3 regions of the Lysinibacillus sp. FW301-JW8 genome follow, and region 3 is predicted to be linked to each of the others. Evidence: riboswitches for the same ligand, from Rfam matches in the RefSeq annotation. Region 3 holds a riboswitch; each other region holds the start of a gene.
What was found. Region 3 has a riboswitch for S-adenosylmethionine ahead of AC3WOM_RS07745 (O-acetylhomoserine aminocarboxypropyltransferase/cysteine synthase family protein). Riboswitches for the same ligand answer to the same signal wherever they lie in the genome.

Region 1 (7,565 bases), on a different contig from region 3:
GGTACTACTTTCTGAAAAATATATACCATCAGCTATTTCAATGGCCTCAGCTTTGAATATTTCTGCTTTCAATATCGGTATATTTTTAGGTTCATATATTGGAGGCTTTATTATTAGCCATCAATCGTTAGCGCATACGCCCTTGTATGGATTCCTAATGGTTATGCTTGCAGCGATTGTTACACTTTTATGGCTATTTTTCGATAACAAAAAACAATAATTCCTATACTTCATTTTGTATAAGAAAGAAGTAGAGAATGTGTATTGTTTGTTGAAATGATGTGTCTTATAATTTAGTAGAATTAATCGAGAATGATTATCATTCCGAATTACTATTACCTTTATTAAAATTATAGGAGTGAATGGCAATGCATAAGGTTCGGCACTTTTCGTTAGCATTATTTGGTTTAGTTATACTGACGTTTGTATTAGGAGCTTGTAATTCGAAGGAGGCCCCAAAGGAGAAAGCTGATGTTGCTAAAGAGGATCAATCAACAGTGGAAACACGGACTGTGGAAGATGAATTTGGTGAGGTAGAGGTTCCTGCAAAGCCTCAGCGAGTAGCAGCAATTTATTTGGAGGACTATCTAACGGCCTTAGAGGTAAAGCCCGTTGTCCAATGGTATCACCCGGCTTGGGGGAAACAGGATTATCTCAAACTGGATGCACCAGAATTTGATATTACAGGTAGTATGGAGGCGTTATTACAAGCCAAGCCAGATTTAATCATTGTAGATGGTGCGGCTGATAAAGCAAAATATGAGGAGTATTCTAAAATCGCGCCTACTTATCGCTTAAAAGAGGAAATCATTACAGATCCACAGGCAATAGTTAAGACAATTGCTGATGTCTTAAACATTCCTGATAAGGCAGATGAGATTGTTAATAACTATCAGCAACGTATTACGACTTTAAAGGCAGAGTTAGATAAGTCAGTCGGGGATGAAACAGTTGCTGTTGTCCGTTTAAATGTAGCCGATAAAACATTAGCATTATTTGGCGTTAAAAATCGATACACAGGCTATATTTACACTGAGGCAGGACTTACTCCTCACCCACTAGCTCGTGATATGATGGAATTTCAAGAGGTACTTTCAGAAGAAGCTATACCTAAATTAGATGCTGATCATATTATTCTTTTCCCTTCTAATGGAGCATGGGAATCTGAAGAAAATCAGGATGCAATTAAATGGTTAGATAGTACGCTCTGGAATACAGTCCCAGCAGTAAAAAATGGCAACGTGTATATTGCTGATCGAACATATTGGCAATCTGGAGCTATTACTGCAAACCTGTTAAAATACGATGATCTTGAAAAATGGTTCGTAAAATAATTCTAAAGAAAGCTCTTTTAGGGCTTTCTTTGCGTTGTTTAAAAACACTCTTAAGGAAAGGTAGAAAGATATGAGCAGTTTAACGCAAATATTTCAATTACAAGAAATTTCATATTCTATTCCACCAGCAATGTGGCAATTACATCATAGTGATCATTATATTATTCTTGTGGTTATTAGTGGCTCTGGAAAGCTAAATAGTAATCAGGAAACCATCCATCTTACTGAAGAAAAGTGTGTGCTCATTCCTCCTAATCAAAAAATAGATGTTTACAATGACACTGAGACGCTGTGCTTTTATCAATTAACATTTAAAATCATCCAACTACAAGATAGTCAGACGGGTTGCTTTCCTATTTTTACACGCTTTCAAGAACTGCGCTGCCATCCTTTTTCTCAGTGTAATAATCTGTTAGAAAGCATTTATCGATACCGTCTAGCAATGGATGAGCTATCATTATTTGAGCAGCATATACGCTTCCAAGAATTTATGCTGTTCATTTTGTATCAAAATGTACCTAATCAACAGCAGAAAAATGACCGTCAGTCCGTTGAGCAATCCATAAAATATTTACAAAAGCATTATGAACGGGATTGGACCGTGGAACAATTGGCAGAATTAGCGACTGTCCCACGCTGGAATTATTCTCGTATATTTAGGGATATTACTGGTCAAACCCCACTAAACTTTTTAAACAATGTTCGTATTGAGAAAGCCAAGCAATTACTAATAACAACGAATGACCGTATTTTTGAGATAAGCCAAACGGTTGGATTCAACAATGAGTATTATTTTAACCGCCGCTTTAAAGAGCGTGTTGGCATCTCTCCTGGACAATATCGTCGTAGCCAAAATAATAACCCTCGTATATTCGCACCGTTTTTAGAGGACTTTTTAGTGGCATTAGGAATTACACCCATTGCCCAATTTAGCCATTCAAAATGGGGCAAACAGGATTATCTAGGGTTACAAGAAATACCTGATATTGATATTGAAAACGGACAAATGGATCAGCTTTTTCATTATAAACCAACTTTAATTATGCTAGATGAAGGGATAGAGCGTTGGGAGGCTTATCATCAATTAAATCAATTGGCTCCCACTTATCAACTCTCACACCCAGGTGAGGATTGGCGTACTACATTGTTCCAAATAGCTGATTTAACAGGTAGAACGGCTATTATGAAGGATGTCATTAAGCAATATGAAGAAAAAGTGCAGATGGCAAAAAAAATGCTTCAAAAATCAGTATATGGACATAGTGTAGCCTTTCTTCGTATCTCTGCAATCGGCATTAGCCTCTATGCAGGACCCGAATGCGGCTATACGGGACCCATTCTATATCGTGATCTCGGCTTAACACCCCATCAGTCTGTATGGAATATTCCACCTCATACACGAAAAAAACATCTAACATTTGATCAGCTTATACATTTAGATGCTGATCATTTATTCATTACCTTCGACAAGCAACATTCAATTTTTGAAGGAGAGGAACGAGTATTGTTAAAATCCACTACCTGGAACAATCTCTCAGCAGTGAAAAACAACTGTGTCTATGAGGTTGATTTCTTAACATGGATGAACTACGGCATTCTCTCCCATAACAAAAAAATAGATGATGTTTTACGTGTTCTTGGATAAAATAATTGTGAAAGAAGGCTATTAAGAACGAAGCCTTCTTTTTTGATCGGGTTTCCTCCACTTTTAATCGGCTTGAGCTATACTTTGATCGGGTTCCGTTCTTTTTTGATCGGCTTGGGCTTCTCTTTGATCAGGTTCCGTCCCTTTGATCGGTTCGGCCCCCTCTTTGATCAGGTCCCCTCCATTTTTGATCAGCTTGAACTCTTTTTTGCTCAGGTCCCTCCATTTTTGATCAGCTTGAACTCTTTTTCGATCTGGTTTCCTTCACTTTTGATCAGCCCAGGCTCATCTCTGATCAAGCTCCATTATTTCCAATCGACTTAGTTACCTCTTCCTAGCTCATCCACTGTATTGTTCTGCTTCATTTGATAATGCCCTCCTTGATATCTAGAAACAGTGAACACCGAAAGTCTTTGCTGCACATAAGATAGGGTATCAGCTAGTGGATAGGAGGAATTAAGCTGTATTACAACCACCCTTATCCATATTTCGTCTATCCTACCTATTATCCAGAATTGGCAATAGTAAATCATCCAGCTCTTCACCAACCATCTAGATATTTAGCTATGCCGACAAATACTAATCCTTTTCCCGCTGTAAATACAAATAAATTAAAAATTTCTGCCAAGCGAGTAAAGGGAATTATGCAGCAAGCTCAGCTACTTACAGATAAAATTGATGGATCAGAACAATTTGCACATGATCTTATGGATGCTGCACAGAAATCAAATAAATCGGAGGTTGAAAAGTTAATCATTTCAACGGGTATTACTATGAAATTTGAAACAAACTATACACCTGATAATATTCGGATAGTATTTACAGATAGTGAATGCTGCAAGCTTACGTTAGTTTTAAGCTGGTGACAGCACCTTTTCTACAAGAGGGCTCTTTTCATAAGAACCCACTTGTATACTTAACTTTCCCCTAAGAGCCTCTAATCAGCGTGGCTCTTTCCCTAACAAATGCTTAACCGTATTAGTTGGTTTTTCTGGTACCCTAAAGACATTGTTTTTACGCTAACTAGATCAGCATCTCCCTTAATGTATCAGTTCCAGATCAATATAACGAACAGGGCGATTAAGAAGAGTTATTAACAACTGGATATAGCCGCTCTTTTTGTATGTAAAATATTAACCATGTATCCCTATTGAACTTGTAAACTATAAAAAAATATGCTAATGTATTTGTAATCGTTATTTCTGAAAATTCTTATATCGCATTTCTTATCAAGAGAGACAGAGGGATTGGCCCTATGAAGTCTCAGCAACCAGCCTCTGGGTATGGTGCTAACTCCAATTGGCAAAATATTTGCCTTGAAGATGAGAAGACCTACATCAGTTGCTTTGCACAAGAGTCCTCTTCTCCAAGAAGGACTCTTTTTTGTGGTTGTGATTGAACAAGAAGGAAATAACTCAAACTATTAATAGGAAGCAGGTAAATACGATGACTAATGAACTTTTACAAGCAGTGCAGCTATTGAAATCAAGAAAATGGGTAGATTTAACACATACATTTGGACCAAATTCGCCTCACTTCTTTATGTTTGAGGACGCAAAATTTGAAACCTTATTCTCTCATGATGATGGCTTCTTTGCACAGCAATTCACTTTTCCCGGACAATACGGAACGCATATTGATCCCCCTATCCATTTTGTAAGGGACACACGTTTTTTAGAAGAATTAGATTTAAAGGAATTAGTGCTACCATTAATCGTGATTGATAAATCGAATGAAGCCGATCAAAATAATGATTTTACCTTAAGTGTTCAGGGTATTCTTGACTTTGAGGCTGAGCATGGGGAAATTGAAGCAGGTACATTTGTTGCCCTACGCACCGATTGGAGTAAGCGCTGGCCAAATAAGGAAGCATTCAATAATAAGGATGCTGAGGGTCATAATCATATACCCGGTTGGGGATTAGAGGCTTTACAATTTTTATTCAAAGAACGAAAAGTTAGTGCTATTGGTCACGAAACTTTCGACACTGATTCAGCAGCAGATTTTCGTAAAAATGGTAAGTTAGACGGTGAATATTTTGTACTTGAGCAAGATACTTATCAAATTGAGCTTTTAACAAATTTAGATCAGTTGCCACCAAAAGGGGCTGTCATATTCAATATCGTACCAAAACCAGAAAAAGCATCTGGATTCCCCGTTCGTTCATTTGCCATCCTACCTTAAAAATAAATAAGGGTCTCATTCACTTCACTTAGAAGAATCAGACCCTTATTTATTTCTTTTTTTGAAAAAATAATAAATGATCAACATTAATATGATGAAGACTACAATTAGATAAATACTGTAATGAGATAAATAAAATCCTACATAGCGCCATTTCTCACCTAGTACTTTTCCTAGTGTAATAAAAGTAAATGTCCAAATAAATGCTCCTGCATAAGCAAAAAAAGCAAATTTCCTATATGGATAGTTATTAATGGCAGCTATATATGCGGTAAGATGGCGTACACCTGGAATAAAAAAACCTATCAGTAATAAGACTGGGCCTATTTTTGTAAACAATTTTTTAGTAAAATCAATTTTCTGTTTAGTAATATGAATCTTCGGTCCGTATTTATGCAATAAAGGTAGCCCGAACCGATAACCTATATAGTAACTTAAGGTAATGCCGCCTATTGCCCCTATGGCTGCGCTGAGTAATGCCGGAACATGTGCTAGTGTTTCGCGATATACACTATATCCTACATATGTTAAAAATATTTCATCAGGAATAGGCAACCCGACAATCCCTCCAACAAGGATAAGAATAATGCCAAAATACCCGTAATGTTCTATAAGAGATTGTACATGATGTGCCATAAATTCATCCCACCTAAAGCATTATTTATCGTTAGCTTTATCATACTCAATGTAGTTAACATTATGAGTTGTATAGCCTCAATCATTTTTCATTATTTTGCTAAAGAAAGTTTTTTCCTTTGTCATTTAGTGTCAAAAAACTAATAGCTCTTCCTTTAAACTCTAGTAAATTTAGGTTACATGTCATTCCTTTAAATTTACTAAAAATATTATTTGTTTTCAAATAATGACTTTCTTAAATTATTTGTAGCTCCTGTAAAGCATGATATATGCCATCTTCAATGGATTTCTTCGTTATATAATCAGCACTACTTTTCAAAGCCTCACTTCCATTACCCATTGCAATCCCAAGACCAACCTGTTCTAACATATCTATATCATTATCACCATCGCCAAACGCAAGTGCTTCCTCAGGGCTCAATTTGAAATAATCAAGTACAGCTTGAACAGCAATCGATTTGGAAACATCAGATTGCAATACATTTGTAATATATGGATGCCATCTTCTAAATTTTAAATGAGGAAATTGTGCTATATATTTTTGCTCAGTATCCTCATTAGCATATAAACACATTAAATAAACCTCCTGCTCTACAATATTTTCATGGGCTTCTGGAAATTTGGATAAAGATAATGTTTCTTGCAAGGCTTTTAGAGTCCTCGACTTATGTACGTTATTCATAAATAAATGTTCTGTAAAAAATGAAAGACTCTGTTTATTCTCTTCAGCAAAAGCTTGAACTGCTTGGACAAAAGTTTTGTCAATTGATATTTTATGTATCACCTGATCTTGATGCTTAACATACGCTCCATTAGCGGTTATAAATGTCTCTATTCCTATGCTTCTTAAACTTTGACACATTGATAATGGTCTACCTGTAGCAGCAACAATGCGAATTCCCCTCTGTTTTAACTGATGTATTGCCCTCCTCGTACTTTCCTCAATACAACCATCTTCATAATTAATAAGTGTTCCATCTACGTCAAAAAAAACAATTTTACAATCCATCTTGTACACCTCATCTTTATTCATCGGCTAAAATAGTCGTAAATACCCATTATCGTAATTTTAATTCTTAAACCTGGTTCGATAACGGCAGCAACATTTGTACGTAATTTGACAAATTTAAAATAAATCATATAACTTCTGTTCACTATACCGATAAACACTATTGCGAATACATATAAAAACATCTGCAAACAAAAAAAAGTATTAATTTTTTCATTTTAATAATTCTAAAGGAGTATACCAAAGAACACAGAATTGATAAAATGAAAGATAATAAATTAAATACATTGAACGATAATACCCATCGTATAAATAGAACAAAAGAAACAACAATTAATTAAGAGTAAAGGAGTTGATTCTTATGGCATTTAACATTTACTACTATGAAAGTAGTGTGGATTGTAAGTTTTGCAAAAAGCACTTTACCACATATAAGGTACGTCCTAATCGTTATAAAATTGTTGAGGAGCAAACAGATTTCATGCCAGTCTATGAGGGCTTAAATCCATTGTTATATGAAGTTGCTGTTTGTCCGCATTGTGGCTATGCCTACCATAAATCCATGACAAGAACGTATGGACCTTTCATGCTCCTTATCGATGAATTGTATATTAAAGAGCTTCAAAAACCTATGAACATCTGTCAAGAGCGAACAGTTGAAGATGCCATTATAAGTTTTAAGCTTGCTTATTTAGTGTCCAGAGCTTCTATGGAAGAATCACTTCTTATGGCGAATTTCGCTTTAAAAATAGCCTGG
Region 2 (7,565 bases), on a different contig from region 3:
AGAATGATAATCCTTCATAGCCTGTTTACTAAACGTGGGAAGTAGGATATTATGTGCCTTTTGCCAGTTCGGCTCAGTTGTTCTGCTTGTAAATAGGCCATCACCACCAAAAGCACGAACATTTTCTAACTCACTATAAATCTGCTTATCAAAACGTGAAACATCACAAACATCAGCTACCAATTCATGACCAGATATTACTAAGCTCGTATAACCTGGTATTTCTAATCGATATATCGGCCCATACTCTTCTGCAAGCTTACAAAGTGATAATGTTGGCTGCTCTTTATCGATTAAGGGCAAATGGCCAAGTGGACCAAATGTTTTTGGTTTTGGAACATCTTCTACACTTATCATCATGAATCCCTTCTTTCAGTAAAATAAAAAATGATAGTTAAATCTATCATTTGATAAAATAATATACCAAAAATTAAGTAGAACTCAACTTTTTAGAAATTATCCAAGGGAAAAATGGCAGTATTTGTGAACAAAGAGTGAAATAGCAAAAGCCCAACCTCTCACTCTAGTAAGTTGAGACATTGGGCTTTTTGCGGATTTAAATTTAACTAAATATGATATTCAATTTCATCAACGAAATCCCATTCATATGGTGTTTCTTGATAAACATAGTAATTCAGCCAGTTTGAGAATAGCAAATGGGTATGGGCACGCCATGTATTAATTGGCTCATGTGCTGGGTCGTCATTCGGGAAATAGTTCACCGGTACAGTAATATCTAACCCTTTTGCGACATCTCGATTATATTCATCTGCTAAAGTTGTTGCATCATACTCAAGATGACCTGTGATCATAATGTTTTTATTATCCTTGGACTGCACAATAAATACACCTGCATCCTCTGAATAGGACAGTAAACGTAAATCAGGATGATTGCGTACTTCATCAATAGAAACAGATGTATAACGAGAATGTGGTGCTGTAAATAAATCACTAAATCCACGCACTAAGTCGACTGTTAAATCTGTAATGACATGCGAATAAACACCTGAGCATTTTGCTGGAAGTTCAACCTTCCCGATTCCATAATGATGATATAAAGCAGCCTGTGCCCCCCAACATATATGTAGGATAGATGTCACGTTTTTCTTAGACCAATCCATAATTTGTGAGATTTCCTGCCAGTAATTCACTTCTTCAAAAGCCATCTTCTCTACAGGTGCTCCTGTAATAATCATTCCGTCAAAGCGGCGATGACGAATTTGTTGGAAAGTTGTGTAAAATAGCTGTAAATGTGATTTACTAACATTTTTTGATTCATGTGTTGCTGTATTTAAAAATGTAATATTGACTTGCAGTGGCGTATTCCCTAGCAAGCGCAGTAATTGCAGCTCTGTTTTCTCTTTTTCAGGCATTAAGTTGAAAATTAATATATTTAATGGACGAATTTGTTGTGTATTCGCACGATCCTCTTCCATCACGAAAATCTTTTCCTCTCGTAAATGTTCTCCAGCTGGTAAGTTTTTTGGAATATTAATTGGCATCTTGCATTCCCCTCTCTTTTATTTCCCTCTTCAAAATCAAGTTTACAATGACACTTTTTATGAAATTAAAAAATCCCCCTTATTCCATGCGAGATAGAATGAGGGGGATTTTCACCACGTTCACTCTTATCTCTCAAAGGAAAAAACCTTTGCTGGAATTAGCACCTTTCTAACATTTGTTAGAGGTTGCTGAAGCGTCATCGGGCCAAATCCCTCAGCTTCTCTTGATAAGATTATTTAATTAAAATGAATTGTAACATGAACTATTAAGAATATCAATAAAACATAGAATATTTTGTCATTACTATGCATGTTTAGCTAAATTTTGATGAACACTAATCATCATAACAACATATGAAATTTTATGGTAAACATGCTGTGATTATGTTAACATATACCTTTAGTAACAGAGAGGAACGTGAATAGCTTGATTAAAATTGAATTTCCTAAACCAGATTTAGTGATTCGCCAGCGTGAGCAAGATTTAAAGCCTGGTGATGTACCAATTACACCATACCATGGTTTTATTGACTTCCATAAAATCACACGAGACAAAGGTGGCATTTTCTTATTTTACAATGAGAAAAATGAGCTTTTATTTGTCGGTAAAGCGCGTAAAATTCGTCAACGTATAAAAAAACATTTTGAAGACAATGTATCACCTATGAAAAATCATCGTCAAGAAATTTTCAAAATTGAAGTTTATGAAATAGAAGATCCAATGGAACGTGAAATTTACGAAACGTATGCCATTAATGTTTTCCGCTCTAGATATAATGTTGATAAAGTATTTTATTAAAAAAGAATCTGCTTGCCTCTAAAGGCAAGCAGATTCTTTATTTTTTACTCTACAAAAAATGCTTTTCGTTCTTTCGTAATCCATTCCTCAAGCTCATGATCATCTCGTCTTAGGAGACGATTAATAAGGACATCATGCCAAATATAATCCTCTAATAAATAAATGTGAACCGGATCATTCGTAATAAAAGCAGTTTCAAGATTTGAAGGAGAATGTCCATAAATCATCTCTTGACCATCGATAGACAAGATAAACCAGTGCTGTGTAGAAGATTTTTTCGTATAATATGTCATTCGATGCATATCGATGGATGACACAGGTTCATGCACATATAGTGTAATACCGTGAACAGGAACTTGTTCAGCCACCAATAAAATATCCTCTCTCAATGCTTCATACATCTCTTCCCACATAGAAAGAAGTACCTTTTTCTCCGCTTTCTTTAATAATGACTGACAATAATTAATAATGGTCTGCTTCCCTTTTAACATTAACACTTTAGGCTCCGCTTCCTGCTCCTTAGTTTCTAATTTTTCTAATTGGTCACTAATTGACGTAAAATTCGATTGCCAGCGCTGTTGAATTTGCTGTAAAAACATAGCAACAGGAATGGAAGAATAAGTTGTTTGATCAGCAGCCTCCTCTTTCAGCACTAATCCTTTTTCAACGAGCACATCCAGTATGTCATAAACTCTTGCTCGAGGAATACCAGAGTTTTTGCTGACCTGATAAGCACTAATATGGCTCTTTTGGACAAGTGCCGTATAGGCCTTTCCTTCATATTCTGTAAATCCTAGCTCTTTTAATTGGGCGATTAATTCATCCATCCAATCCCTCCATTTCCTTTATTATAGAATAATTTGATGAATAGAAGCTAATGAAAAAAATAGTCTTTACAGCGAAATAAAAATTAGTTACTATTTCAGTAGTAACTATCTAATGAGGTGTCAACATGCTTTTTGAAGTAGATGTAAATGTAGTAATTTTATTGATTGCGTTTGGGTTTCTCGCAGCCTTTGTAGACTCTGTGGTTGGTGGTGGTGGCTTAATCTCATTACCTGCTCTTTTGTTTGCGGGTTTAAATCCTGCAGCAGCCGTTGCAACCAATAAGTTAGCGGGGACTATGGGTTCTTTAACCTCTACGATTTCCTTTTATCGTTCAGGACAGTTAGACATTCGTTCTGTCATAAAATACTTTCCACTAGCCTTTGTCGGATCGTTATTTGGCGCATGGACTGTACATTTAATCAATCCCTCGCTACTCAAACCAATCATGCTCATAATGCTAGCAGGGGTAACAGTTTATACGATTTTTAAAAAGGATTGGGGCTCTGTATCCGCTGTTAAAACATTGTCTCCTTTACACTTGGCTTTATTTATGTTTTTGCTATTTAGTATTGGGTTTTATGATGGATTTCTTGGTCCAGGTACTGGATCATTCTTAATCTTTAGCTTTCTACTTGTTGGCTTTGACTTTTTAAAGGCTGCAGGAAATGCAAAGTTTTTAAATTTAGCAAGTAATTTTGCGGGTCTTTTAATGTTCGTCTACTTAGGACATGTTCATTTTGCCTATGGTTTCATAATGGGCATCGCTCAAATTGCTGGTGCGATGGTAGGTTCACGTGTAGCCATTAAAAAAGGTAGCGGTTTTGTACGTGTTTTGTTTATTATTGTGACCATAACATTATTAACAAAAAATGCATATGATTACTTTGCCCATTAATAGACATGAAAAATGCCGTGAACGAAAATTCACGGCATTTTTCTAGTTAAATAAATAACTTATCTTCCTTAAATTTATGGCTTGTTAATAAACTTACAATTACAAAGATGAATAAAGAAGCGACAATCGGGATAGTCACGGTATGCATTCCGAAGATGGACGGGTAAAAACGATCAATAACAATATACAAGATCATGCCTGAAAACATTGACGCAATAGCACCGTACTTATTAGCCTTCTTCCAATAGAGCCCCAATACAACTGTCCAAATAAAGACTGCCTCAAGTCCACCAAAAGCAAATAAATTCAGCCAGACTAATAAATCTGGTGGATTCAAAGCAAAAACGATAACGGCTAAACCTATAACAGTCGTGACAATAAAGCTAGCTCGCTTAATTTCTGTATCATTAGCTGTTGGTTTTATATAATTTAGATAAATATCCTTCACAACAGTAGAGCTTACAAGCATCAATAATGCGTTGACTGTTGACATTGTGGCCGCCATTGGTGCAGCTAAGACAACACCAGCTAGAAAAGGCGGTAAAACCTTTAATGTCAGTAGGGGCATTACCTTATCCCCAATCTCAATTCCTGGTAAAACTGGACGAGCTAAGACACCAATTAAATGCATCCCAAACATGATTGTCCCAATGGCAATAGTGCCAATGATAATCGCTAAATGCATGCTTTTAGAATCTTTATAGCTCATAGCACGAACTGCGATTTGTGGAAGCCCTACAACTCCAACCCCGATTAAAATCCAAAATGTAGAAACATATAATGGTGTTAAATCACCCTCTGCTCCAAATGGAGAGACAAAATTTGGGTTTTCCGCGACAAGGGATGTCATAATTTGATTGATGCCTCCACCGGCGATAATTGTCCCAATTAATAATATAATCGTTCCAATGACCATAATAGAGCCCTGCACAGTATCTGTTAATGCTACAGCACGAAAACCACCTATAATGACATACACTAACACAGAAATCGCAAAGATAAAGAGTGCTACTGTGTAATTTAAGCCTGTTAATGATTCAATAAGTCGTGCGCCACCTACCCATTGTGCCATCATAGCAGAAAATAAAAAGACAATAATACTAATAGCGGATAAGATCACAATCACATGACTTTTATAGCGCTCTCGTAAAAAATCAATTAATGTAATGGCATGATAACGTCTTGCAAGAATGGCAAATTTTTTCCCTAATATCATGAGCACAAAATAGCCAGCAGGAAGCTGTGCCATTGCTAATAACACCCATCCTAGACCTTTCGTGTAAGCAACACCTGGACCACCAATAAAACTACTTGCACTACCATATGTAGCTATCATGGTCATAGCTAAGAGGAAACCGCCCATTTCACGACCACCTAGAAAGTACTCCTGTAAAAATGAATTGGAGGAACGTACACGCCTATTAGCCCAGACACCAATGCCAAAGATAATGACTAAAAATAATAACAGTGGAAAAATAACTTGCCAATGCATTATTGATCCACCTCCTCATCCTCAAACGGTACCTCTTTGAAAAAGAGTTTCATGACAAACCAGATGAGAAGTATCATAAAGCCTGTCCCTGCGATACAGCTATAGAAAAACCATGCAGGGAAACCGAAAACATACGTATAGCTTGTCGGATCACCAGAACCTAGTCCATAGGCAAAGCCAAACCAGATCGCAAAATTGACGATGACAAGCACCACACCAATAAGCGCCTCTCGATGCGCAACTTTAAAACGTTGATCTTTCAAAATAAAGTCCCCCTAACCTACTCTATTTTACTGATATGTATTCATTATGGGAACCTTTGAGAAAAAATAATTGCTAGTAAGATGAAGATTATCGCTTTTATTTTTTTAATAATATTCCACCTATTTGCTATTCGATAGAATTCATTAAATCAAAAAAGTATTTTGGCTCTTGCGTTTGATACAGTTTGAACCATGCATGCAATGTTTCAGGTGCAAATACACCGAGCAATTTTAATACATGCATTGTAAATTCCAAAGGAGCTATTCCTGATGCAGTAATTAAATTTGCATCAGTTACAGCAGGTTCCATTGCATAATATTTTTCTCCACTATAATTAGGACAAACCATTTTCAAATATTCTAGATGATTGCTTGTATGTCTTTTAGAGTCTAGTAATCCCTCATTTGCCAGTCTCACAGTTGCACCACAAATTGCAGCAACAACCATTCCTTCTTTTAAAGATTTAGATATCTTTTTCAAGATGGGGTCATGTACTGATTCCAACCAGGTATCTCCTCCTGGAAGAACAAAAATATCCGAACTTGTTAAAATACACTCTTCAATAGAAACACTAGGTATTATTTTTAATCCTCCCATTGTCGTAACAGCATTTTTATCAATGCCTACTGTAATCACCTCTAAAGGTGCTAGTTCCTTTTTAAAATACCTCCCTGAGTTAAGTTCAGCAATTAAATAGCCTACCTCCCAGTCTGACATTGTATCAAATACATAAAGATACACCTTTGCATTCATAATAGACACTTCCTTTCTAATTAATAAATCCTATTATAAAAAAACTTCACTGACATCCACTGTCAGTAAAGTTTTCAGTTTGATAATAATTTATTTGTTCATATAGAAACTTGAGAAAGCTAAAGCACTTATATATCATAGTCATAGCTTCCATCGTATTTCCCAACTATAATTGTGTAGTGTTGTGTGTAGCAGATCACCCATTACAAGTTTGAACTATTAGAATGTATTCGTTTCAAAACGTACTTATTGATTAATAGTCAAAGTACTAATCACATATTCCCCATTCAAATCAAAAGTAATGACTATCCGAATGTCCAAATATGTAATCATACACATGTCTTTTTTGTACTTGAATAGTTTCAATATAATTCAATCTAGTTAAAAGTTTCTCAACAATTGATTTTGGCGCATTAAGATACGTTAGCTCATATTTAAATCTACCTAAAAAGTCTCTTTGTTCATTGAATTAATATCAATATATTCTTTGGTTTATTTAGAACATAAGTATAACTAAAACATCCCAACATCCATAGGTACTATCCAAAAAGCACCCTCAGTTGAGAGTGCGAAATTATTAAACTTTAAATTAGTCAAAATCAAAAGGATTAAGCGAATACTTGTTAAAAATACCATATACATGCCCACAGTTATTACAAAAAGCAATATTAAACCATGGTTGTCCATCTTCTGATTCTTCAGTACTATCTTCAGATACTATGTGTTCTAATCCTTCAATTTTACATTCTGGACACTTTGGCTTTGCCATAAAATTCACTCCTCTCATCTACACCAATTCGACTAAAGGAAGTAATTTCCTGCTGATTTAGACAACAAAAATAACGCTAAGACTATTCAGGCTTTTCTGTTTGTACAGCCGTTATTGGCAAAACACTATTGTTGATATATAGCTCCACCAATATCCACAAAGTTGATTTTAGATTGTGTAATATGGGAAGGGTGCAAAGTGAACATGAATAACTGAATAACCGTTGATACATCAATGATTTAGGAAGTCTCTCCCCAATATAT
Region 3 (7,565 bases):
GTATTTTAAATAAAACTCTGTCGCAGGTAGAGGAATATGACTCGTTCCATATTCTTCGTATGCCTCAAAAACTTCTTTTACTGTATAGCCTTCCTCTTTTGCATAAACGTTTTCCTCAAAAGCAGAATGTCCAAAAGTTTGTTGCCATTTACTTTCAACTGATGCCAGTATGTTTTGAATGGACATGTTGTTCACAAACACATGACCTTCATTTAGTTCGTAAATAAGATAAGATGCAATGTTTTGTGCACTATAAACATTTCCCATTTAAAACACTCCTTTATCATCAGTTTTTTAGTGAGAGTAGCTGCTGGCTTGGCAGCTACTCATATATATTTCAAAAGTGGGGAGCACTTATGAAAACGAATGGAATCATAGTATCCTTTGGGCACCGAATCGTTCAAAAAATCGATGCTGTAAATTGGTTCTAGGTTGGTAGCCTTTCGAACGTTTAACTTATTTCCTAGTATACAACATGGTTTTAACTAAGTCAATAATACTTATAAAATTACTAGGTATTATTTATAAAAAATTTCAGATAACTTATCGAATGAGATAAGTGCTTGATGTAGCAACGTTTTACGCATTACCAAATGAGGCTTATCGAATGAGAAAATACGTAAACGCCACAACATTAGCCAATGTTTTTATGCTTCAATCTTTTGTTGTGAAGCTGTTACTTGCTCAATAGCTTGTTCTAAATCTGCAATTATATCCTCTACTGCCTCTAAACCGATTGATAAGCGAATGAGCGACTCGGTTACACCAGTTTGTATTAGCTCTTCAGCTGATAATTGCTGATGTGTAGTAGAAGCTGGATGAATTATTAATGATTTAGCATCCCCTACATTGGCTACGTGGGAGAATAATTTCACACTATCGATTAATTTACGCCCTGCTTCACGTCCACCTTTAATGCCAAATGTTAACACAGAACCGAAGCCATTTCTTAAATATTTTTTAGCTAAATCATGTGTGGGGAAATCTTCTAGGCCATTATAATTTACATATTCCACAGATGGGTGGTTTCGTAAATATTCGGCTACTGCTAAAGCATTTTCATTATGTTTAGGGATACGCAAATGAAGCGTTTCTAAACCTTGTAATAAATTAAATGCCGCATCAGCACTTAATGTTGGCCCAAAGTCACGTAGTAATTGTACACGCAGCTTTGTAGCAAATGCAGCTGCTGCTGTGTCTATACCATATCGGATGCCATGATAGGAAGCATCTGGCTCAGTAAATCCTGGGAAACGACCACGAGTCCAATCAAATTTCCCTGCATCAACTACAACGCCACCTAAAGTTGTTCCATGTCCACCAATCCATTTTGTTGCGGAGTGAACAACAATATCGGCACCAAAATCAATTGGTGTAGAGCCATATGGTGAAGCAAACGTACTATCGATAATTAATGGTAAGCTGTTTTCATGTGCAATATTAGCCACCGCCTCAATATCTAGTACTTTTAAGCTTGGGTTACCATAAATTTCAGCGAATACTGCTTTTGTTTTATCAGTGATTGCTGCCTTGAAGTTTTCAGGATTTGTTTCATCTACAAAAATCGTTTTAATACCATAGTTTGGTAGTGTGTTAGCAAATAAATTATAAGTACCACCGTATAAAGAGCTAGCTGCAACAATTTCATCCCCTGCACCTGCAAGATTTAAAATTGAAAATGCTATCGCTGCTGCACCAGATGATAGTGCTACTGCTGCTGTACCGCCTTCTAATAAAGCGACGCGTTTTTCAAAAACATCTACAGTTGGGTTCGTAATACGTGTGTAAATATTGCCGGCTTCCTCTAGGGCAAAAAGACGTTGCGCATGAGCAGTGTCTTTAAAAACGAAAGCCGTAGAGCGATATACGGGTACGGTGCGAGATCCTGTTACCGGGTCTGGCTCTTGGCCCCCATGTAACAGCAATGTTTCTGGTTTAAAATTTGTCATTGTATACCTCCAAGTGGTTATTTTTTTACGATGGTACCGGAGATGAGGAGGATTTTTCAGTAGAAAACAAAAACCCCCTTCAGCTAAGAAGAGGGTTGCAGTTGCAAGTTTTCCTCCCCTTATCTGCCAGATCCAAGTAAGAATCTGTAGGAATTAGCACCTTAGCAAGTTCGTTACTTGCTGGTTGCCGGGCATCATAGGGCCTATCCCTCCGCCGCTCTTGATAAGAGTATTGCGATTCAATTTCCATCGTTGTTACACAGTATAATCATAGACTTTTTTTCTGTCAACACTAAAATTTTATTTTTTCCGAAACTTCATTCTGCTTCTTTACGTAATATGAACGCATACACTATTTTAATATTTATTTAGAAAGGAGGATTTTCATGATAACAACCATCATTCTATTTATTGTTGTTGGTTATTTCATCGGCTGTCTTCATGGCTCTAAAGTGGCACAGTTTTTATCCGGTGTAGATTTAAAAAAGACTGGTCATGGGAATGCAGGTGCGTCCAATGCAACCCTTTCCCTAGGATGGAAATACGGGGTATTAGTAGCACTTATCGATATTGGTAAAGGTGTGTTAGCGATTATTGGCGCACATATCTATCTAGCAGATGCAACACATTACACAGAGGTACAAGTTTGGCTCTTCACCTATCTCATAGCAGCAGGTGTCATTCTGGGTCATAATTTCCCATTCCATATGGGCTTTAATGGGGGTAAAGGTACAGCCTCCATAATAGGAATATTGCTTGCTGTTGATTGGAAAATTGGTTTATTTGCACTTATTCTATTTGTCATTTTATCATTTGCGACAAACTATTTAATCGTTGGTGTTTTAGAGTTCTATCTTGTTTTTTGTACAGCAACTTATTTATGGATTCCGGGAATAGGTCCAACGATTATAGCTTTGCTACTTTTTGGAATAGCTATCATATTGCATATCGAAAATATTAAACGATTAGTCAAAGGAACAGAGCCTAAGGTAACTTCGGCTTTTAAGAAAAAGAAATAATATTTTTTTGGATGTTTTTGTCTTTTCTATGACCATATATTTTCTCTTTATCTACTATTAATGCTGTAAAAAGGGAGTATTTCACTTACTTATTTTTTCTCCAATAAATAGATAAATTATTTTCTTAATAAAACATTTTACTGACCGATGTTATAGACAATAATCGTCATGTTTATCGTAGAAAGGATGAAAAAATATGTCTACTCTTCAACAAGCAACCGCAAAACGTAATTTAAAGCCACTTTGGATTGGTTTAGCCTTTGCTTCATTAATCATCATTATTTTTTTACCTAATAACGGCGATTTACCTGTTGCGGGTCAACGGGCTTTAGCCATCTTAGCTTTCTCAGTCATTCTTTGGGTAACAGAAGCAGTTTCATATCCTGTCAGCTCTGCCATGATAATCGCACTGGTAACCGTTTTACTAGGACTGGCTCCTTCAATAGACGATCCAACAGCAGAATTAGGAACTGCAGGTGCCCTAAAATTAGCTTTAAGTGGATTTAGTAATTCTGCAGTAGCCCTAGTAGCTGCAGCTCTATTTTTAGCAGCAGCGATGCAAATTACCAACTTACATAAACGACTCGCCCTATGGATACTTTCACTTGTAGGGACTAAAACAAAAGCAATCGTTTTTGGTGCCATTTTAGTATCTATAGCACTCGCATTTTTTGTTCCTTCTGCTACAGCTCGTGCTGGCGCAGTAGTCCCAATACTACTTGGAATGGTCGCTGCATTTGGTTTGCCTCGTGATAGCCGACTCGCTGCCTTACTTGTCATCACCTCAGTACAGGCCGTCTCCATTTGGAATATTGGAATTAAGACAGCAGCCGCTCAAAATATGGTCGCTTTAAATTTTATTCAAGAACAATTTAATGTGGATATTTCTTGGGGTGCTTGGTTACTCTACGCTGCACCCTTCTCGATTATCATGTCTATAGCTTTATTTTTCATTATGATTTCTCTGATTAAGCCTGAGACTAGCAACATAGAGGGCGGAAAAGAGGTAATCAAAAAGCAGCTTGCAGAACTAGGTCCATTAAAAGCTCCTGAAGTCCGTTTAATCATCACGTCAATGGTTTTACTATTTTTCTGGGCAACTGAGGGTAAACTGCACCCATTCGACACAACAACAGTCACAATTATTGCTATCGCTATTCTATTAATGCCCAAAATCGGTGTTTATACGTGGAAGGAAGTTGAGCCTCATATTCCTTGGGGAACAATTATCGTCTTTGCGGTTGGTATAATGCTTGGTACAATTTTATTGAATACGAAAGGTGCATCATGGTTATCTGACAAAGTATTTGGATCACTCGGTCTAGATACTATGCCGATTCTAGCAACAATCGCATTGGTTACACTATTTAATATTCTTATTCACTTAGGCTTTGCCAGTGCGACAAGCTTAGCATCTGCGCTTGTACCTGTGTTTATCGTTTTGGCCTCCACATTAACGGCTAATGTTGACCAAGTCGGTTTCGTCATTGTGCAGCAATTTGTGATTAGCTTTGGCTTCCTGTTACCAATAAGCGCACCCCAAAATATGCTTGCTTATGGTACAGGAGCTTTTACAACAAAGGATTTCTTGAAATCTGGTATACCATTGACCATTATTGGTTTCATCCTAGTGCTTCTGTTCTCCGCGACCTACTGGAAATGGATTGGATTATTGTAAATAAAGTCATTAAATACTTTAATGGGAACCTGAGCAAATCTCCAGGTGATCTGATAAGTTCTACAGATAACCCGAGCGATTCTCTTGGTAACCGGATCCGTTCTACGGGTGACCCGAGCTATTCTCTTGGCAACCCGAGCAGTTCCACAGGTAACCCGAGCTATTCTCTTGGCAACCCGATCAGTTCTACGGGTGACCCGAGCTATTCTTTAGACAACCTGAGCAGTTTTCCGGGCAAGCCGAGCTATTCTTTGCTCAACCTGATCAGTTCTACAGGTAACCCGAGCGATTCTCTTGGTAACCCGAGCAGTTCTACGGGTGACCCGAGCTATTCTCTTGGCAACCCGATCAGTTCTACGGGTGACCTGAGCGATTCTCTTGGCAACCCGAGCAGTTCTTTTGGATACTATTATTAACACAAAAGCCTTGCAGGACCAATTAACTGTCCTACAAGGCTTTTGTTATCTTTCTATTATTTTGATAATGCAGCGTCCCTCATAGTACCGCTTTTCTATATTTTTGTTCAATCAGATTACTTGGTTAGATATTCCATCTCTATATCCCGAATATTAGGAAAAACCTTATCATCCACAATTTTATACTTTTTAGAATATTCAATATATATTTAAGTAAATATTTTATTTTTCGAGAAATTTTATACATTTCCAAATTATCCGGAAATAGTTTAAACGTCAGATACATTCGATTTTGAAGAAAAAGCGTGATATGCTCTTGGTATATAAAAGGGAAAAAGGAGAATATTAAATGGTTAAAGATTTATTACGCAACCACTCTTCGGTTCGTATTTATGATGGTAATCCAATTTCAAAGGAAATCATCGAGGAGCTAATTGCTACTGCGCAAATGGCTGCTACCTCTCATTTTGTACAAGCTTATAGCGTTATTTGGGTTACAGATGAGGAGAAAAAGGAACAACTAGGCTTGCTCTCTGGTAACCCTCGTCAATTCGAAACTTCTGGCGCTGCATTTGTCTTTTGTGTAGATTTTAAACGTTTACAAATGGCTGGTAGACTAGAAGGTGTGGAAATTGTAGCAGATACAGCCGAAAACGTGCTTGTTGGGGTTGCGGATGTATCATTATTTGCTCAAAACTTTGTCATTGCTGCAGAGTCAATGGGATACGGTATTTGCTATATTGGCGGTGTTCGTAACAAACCTGCGGAAATTAGCGAATTATTGAATTTACCTGATCATGTTTTCCCACTCTTCGGCTTAACGATTGGGGTTCCTGCTCGCCGCAATGAAGTAAAACCTCGATTACCAGTTGCTGCAATCCTACATGAAAATGAATACAATGCACAACAGTACGAGAAGCTTTTACCAAATTATAACGAAACAATGGAAGCCTATTATAATAGTCGTTCTTCCAATAGAAAAATTGATAACTGGACAAAGCAAATGGCTGATTTTTTAATGGAACAACGACGTCCGCATATTAATGAATTCTTAGCTAAAAAAGGTTTCAATTGGAAATAGAATTCAATTTAGATTTTATTGGTGGGGTTACTATCGTATGATATTAACTCCACTTTTTTATATGTAAAATAGTTCATCGTGTTGCAATTAGTATATTCGTCTCTATTATTATGTTAAATTAAGGTACAAATTAAACGAAAAGACTCTTTCCTTTTCCAACAATTCCATTCATATTAATAGATGATGACTTTATGTGGAAAGGAGTTTTGTTCAAATGTCCCATGTCAATAAACATCTTGCTCGTACTTTAGAACAACAGCATAAGCGAAGTATTAGAGGTTTATTTTTAAAAATTCAAGAGTTAAACAATAAATGTACGTTATTAAGAAAGAGGCTGGAACCTCATATAGATATGACCGTTTATGAGCATGCTATTGATTATGTAAATGATTTCGTTTCCCATACAACTATCCTCAATTTAAAATTTATTACCAATACACAAAATTTAGAAGTAGTAGTATTACATACACTTTTACTGTCATATATATTAGAAAATGAAGAACCACATTCTTTTGACTATGAACAGAAGCAGCTTCATGAGTATATTCAGGAAACTTTCTCCTTAAATGAGCATGCAAAAACACTTTTTATAAATCATCAAGGAAAGATGCTTCACTATATTCAATCTCAGCCAACATAAAAAGACGATCTGTGCAGCACATTTGCAACTAGATCGTCTTTTTCGGGTATATTTTCTATTGTAGACCTTTAATTATGAGTGTTCGTACTGGCAGGAATTGCTCACCTGTATCGCCATAAGTAAGAACAACTTCATCACCTTCTTGTAAATAAATTGAAAGTGGTTCCGTGTCTGCACTCACTAAGTAATTTTCCCCATTACTTAATAAAAACGATACAACAGTAAAGTCACCTAGACGTTCTTTATACACGCGTAGTACTTTCCCACTAGCATTTTTCTCAGTTGCACTTGAACTACCATCAACCGTATTTCCTCCACGGCTCAGGGCTGTTTTATATAGTTTTAGTGCCTCTTTAGGTGTCGTTGCAAAAACTGAAATTTCAGGATTTGCTGCTGAAACAATGAAATAGTTTTGTAAAAAACCATTTGAATCAAGCACCGCAGTTAACCAGCTAGCTTCTCCGTAAAAATTGTATAATACAGGCATTTCACCAGACCATTTTTTCTCAATAAATTTCTTTTCAATAATTTGCAAATTCCCTTGTGAATCCATATAAGAAGAATCCAAATTTCCAGTATAATATGTCGCTTGACCTGTTCGTGCATTTGTTAAAGAATAGCCGAGCATCGAATCGACACCCTCTTTAGGACTCGTAAAGTCTGTGAAATAATACATATCGCCTTTTTCATCAAAAATTGGGCTAACATTTGATTCTGTTCCCTCATCTGAAGGAAGTTTTACATCCTTTTTACCAAATTTGCTATTCCAAAATCCATGAACA

Region 1: another riboswitch for S-adenosylmethionine. It lies ahead of AC3WOM_RS07240 (cyclase family protein); the one in region 3 lies ahead of AC3WOM_RS07745 (O-acetylhomoserine aminocarboxypropyltransferase/cysteine synthase family protein).
Region 2: another riboswitch for S-adenosylmethionine. It lies ahead of metA (homoserine O-acetyltransferase MetA); the one in region 3 lies ahead of AC3WOM_RS07745 (O-acetylhomoserine aminocarboxypropyltransferase/cysteine synthase family protein).

What each region holds. Positions count from the first base shown of each region.
Region 1 covers NZ_JBYTBB010000012.1:38,412-45,976, forward strand. Annotated here, with positions in the region: gene AC3WOM_RS07220 (MFS transporter) at 1-220, shown strand, start outside; gene AC3WOM_RS07225 (ABC transporter substrate-binding protein) at 369-1,334, shown strand; gene AC3WOM_RS07230 (helix-turn-helix domain-containing protein) at 1,405-2,979, shown strand; gene AC3WOM_RS07235 (YuzC family spore coat inner layer protein) at 3,546-3,845, shown strand; SAM riboswitch class I at 4,203-4,308, shown strand; gene AC3WOM_RS07240 (cyclase family protein) at 4,426-5,163, shown strand; gene AC3WOM_RS07245 (DedA family protein) at 5,209-5,799, opposite strand; gene AC3WOM_RS07250 (Cof-type HAD-IIB family hydrolase) at 6,035-6,808, opposite strand; gene AC3WOM_RS07255 (DUF2225 domain-containing protein) at 7,170-7,565, shown strand, end outside.
Region 2 covers NZ_JBYTBB010000008.1:101,705-109,269, reverse strand. Annotated here, with positions in the region: gene AC3WOM_RS05575 (bifunctional cytochrome P450/NADPH--P450 reductase) at 1-357, opposite strand, end outside; gene metA (homoserine O-acetyltransferase MetA) at 567-1,502, opposite strand; SAM riboswitch class I at 1,626-1,736, opposite strand; gene AC3WOM_RS05565 (nucleotide excision repair endonuclease) at 1,930-2,301, shown strand; gene AC3WOM_RS05560 (TrmB family transcriptional regulator) at 2,346-3,128, opposite strand; gene AC3WOM_RS05555 (TSUP family transporter) at 3,254-4,024, shown strand; gene panF (sodium/pantothenate symporter) at 4,071-5,516, opposite strand; gene AC3WOM_RS05545 (YhdT family protein) at 5,516-5,779, opposite strand; gene AC3WOM_RS05540 (type 1 glutamine amidotransferase family protein) at 5,907-6,536, opposite strand; gene AC3WOM_RS05535 (transcriptional regulator) at 7,123-7,302, opposite strand.
Region 3 covers NZ_JBYTBB010000013.1:60,220-67,784, forward strand. Annotated here, with positions in the region: gene AC3WOM_RS07740 (hypothetical protein) at 1-267, opposite strand, end outside; gene AC3WOM_RS07745 (O-acetylhomoserine aminocarboxypropyltransferase/cysteine synthase family protein) at 648-1,949, opposite strand; SAM riboswitch class I at 2,066-2,179, opposite strand; gene AC3WOM_RS07750 (glycerol-3-phosphate acyltransferase) at 2,336-2,968, shown strand; gene AC3WOM_RS07755 (DASS family sodium-coupled anion symporter) at 3,165-4,646, shown strand; gene AC3WOM_RS07760 (hypothetical protein) at 4,628-5,062, shown strand; gene chrR (class II chromate reductase ChrR) at 5,412-6,143, shown strand; gene AC3WOM_RS07770 (hypothetical protein) at 6,358-6,783, shown strand; gene AC3WOM_RS07775 (hypothetical protein) at 6,839-7,565, opposite strand, start outside.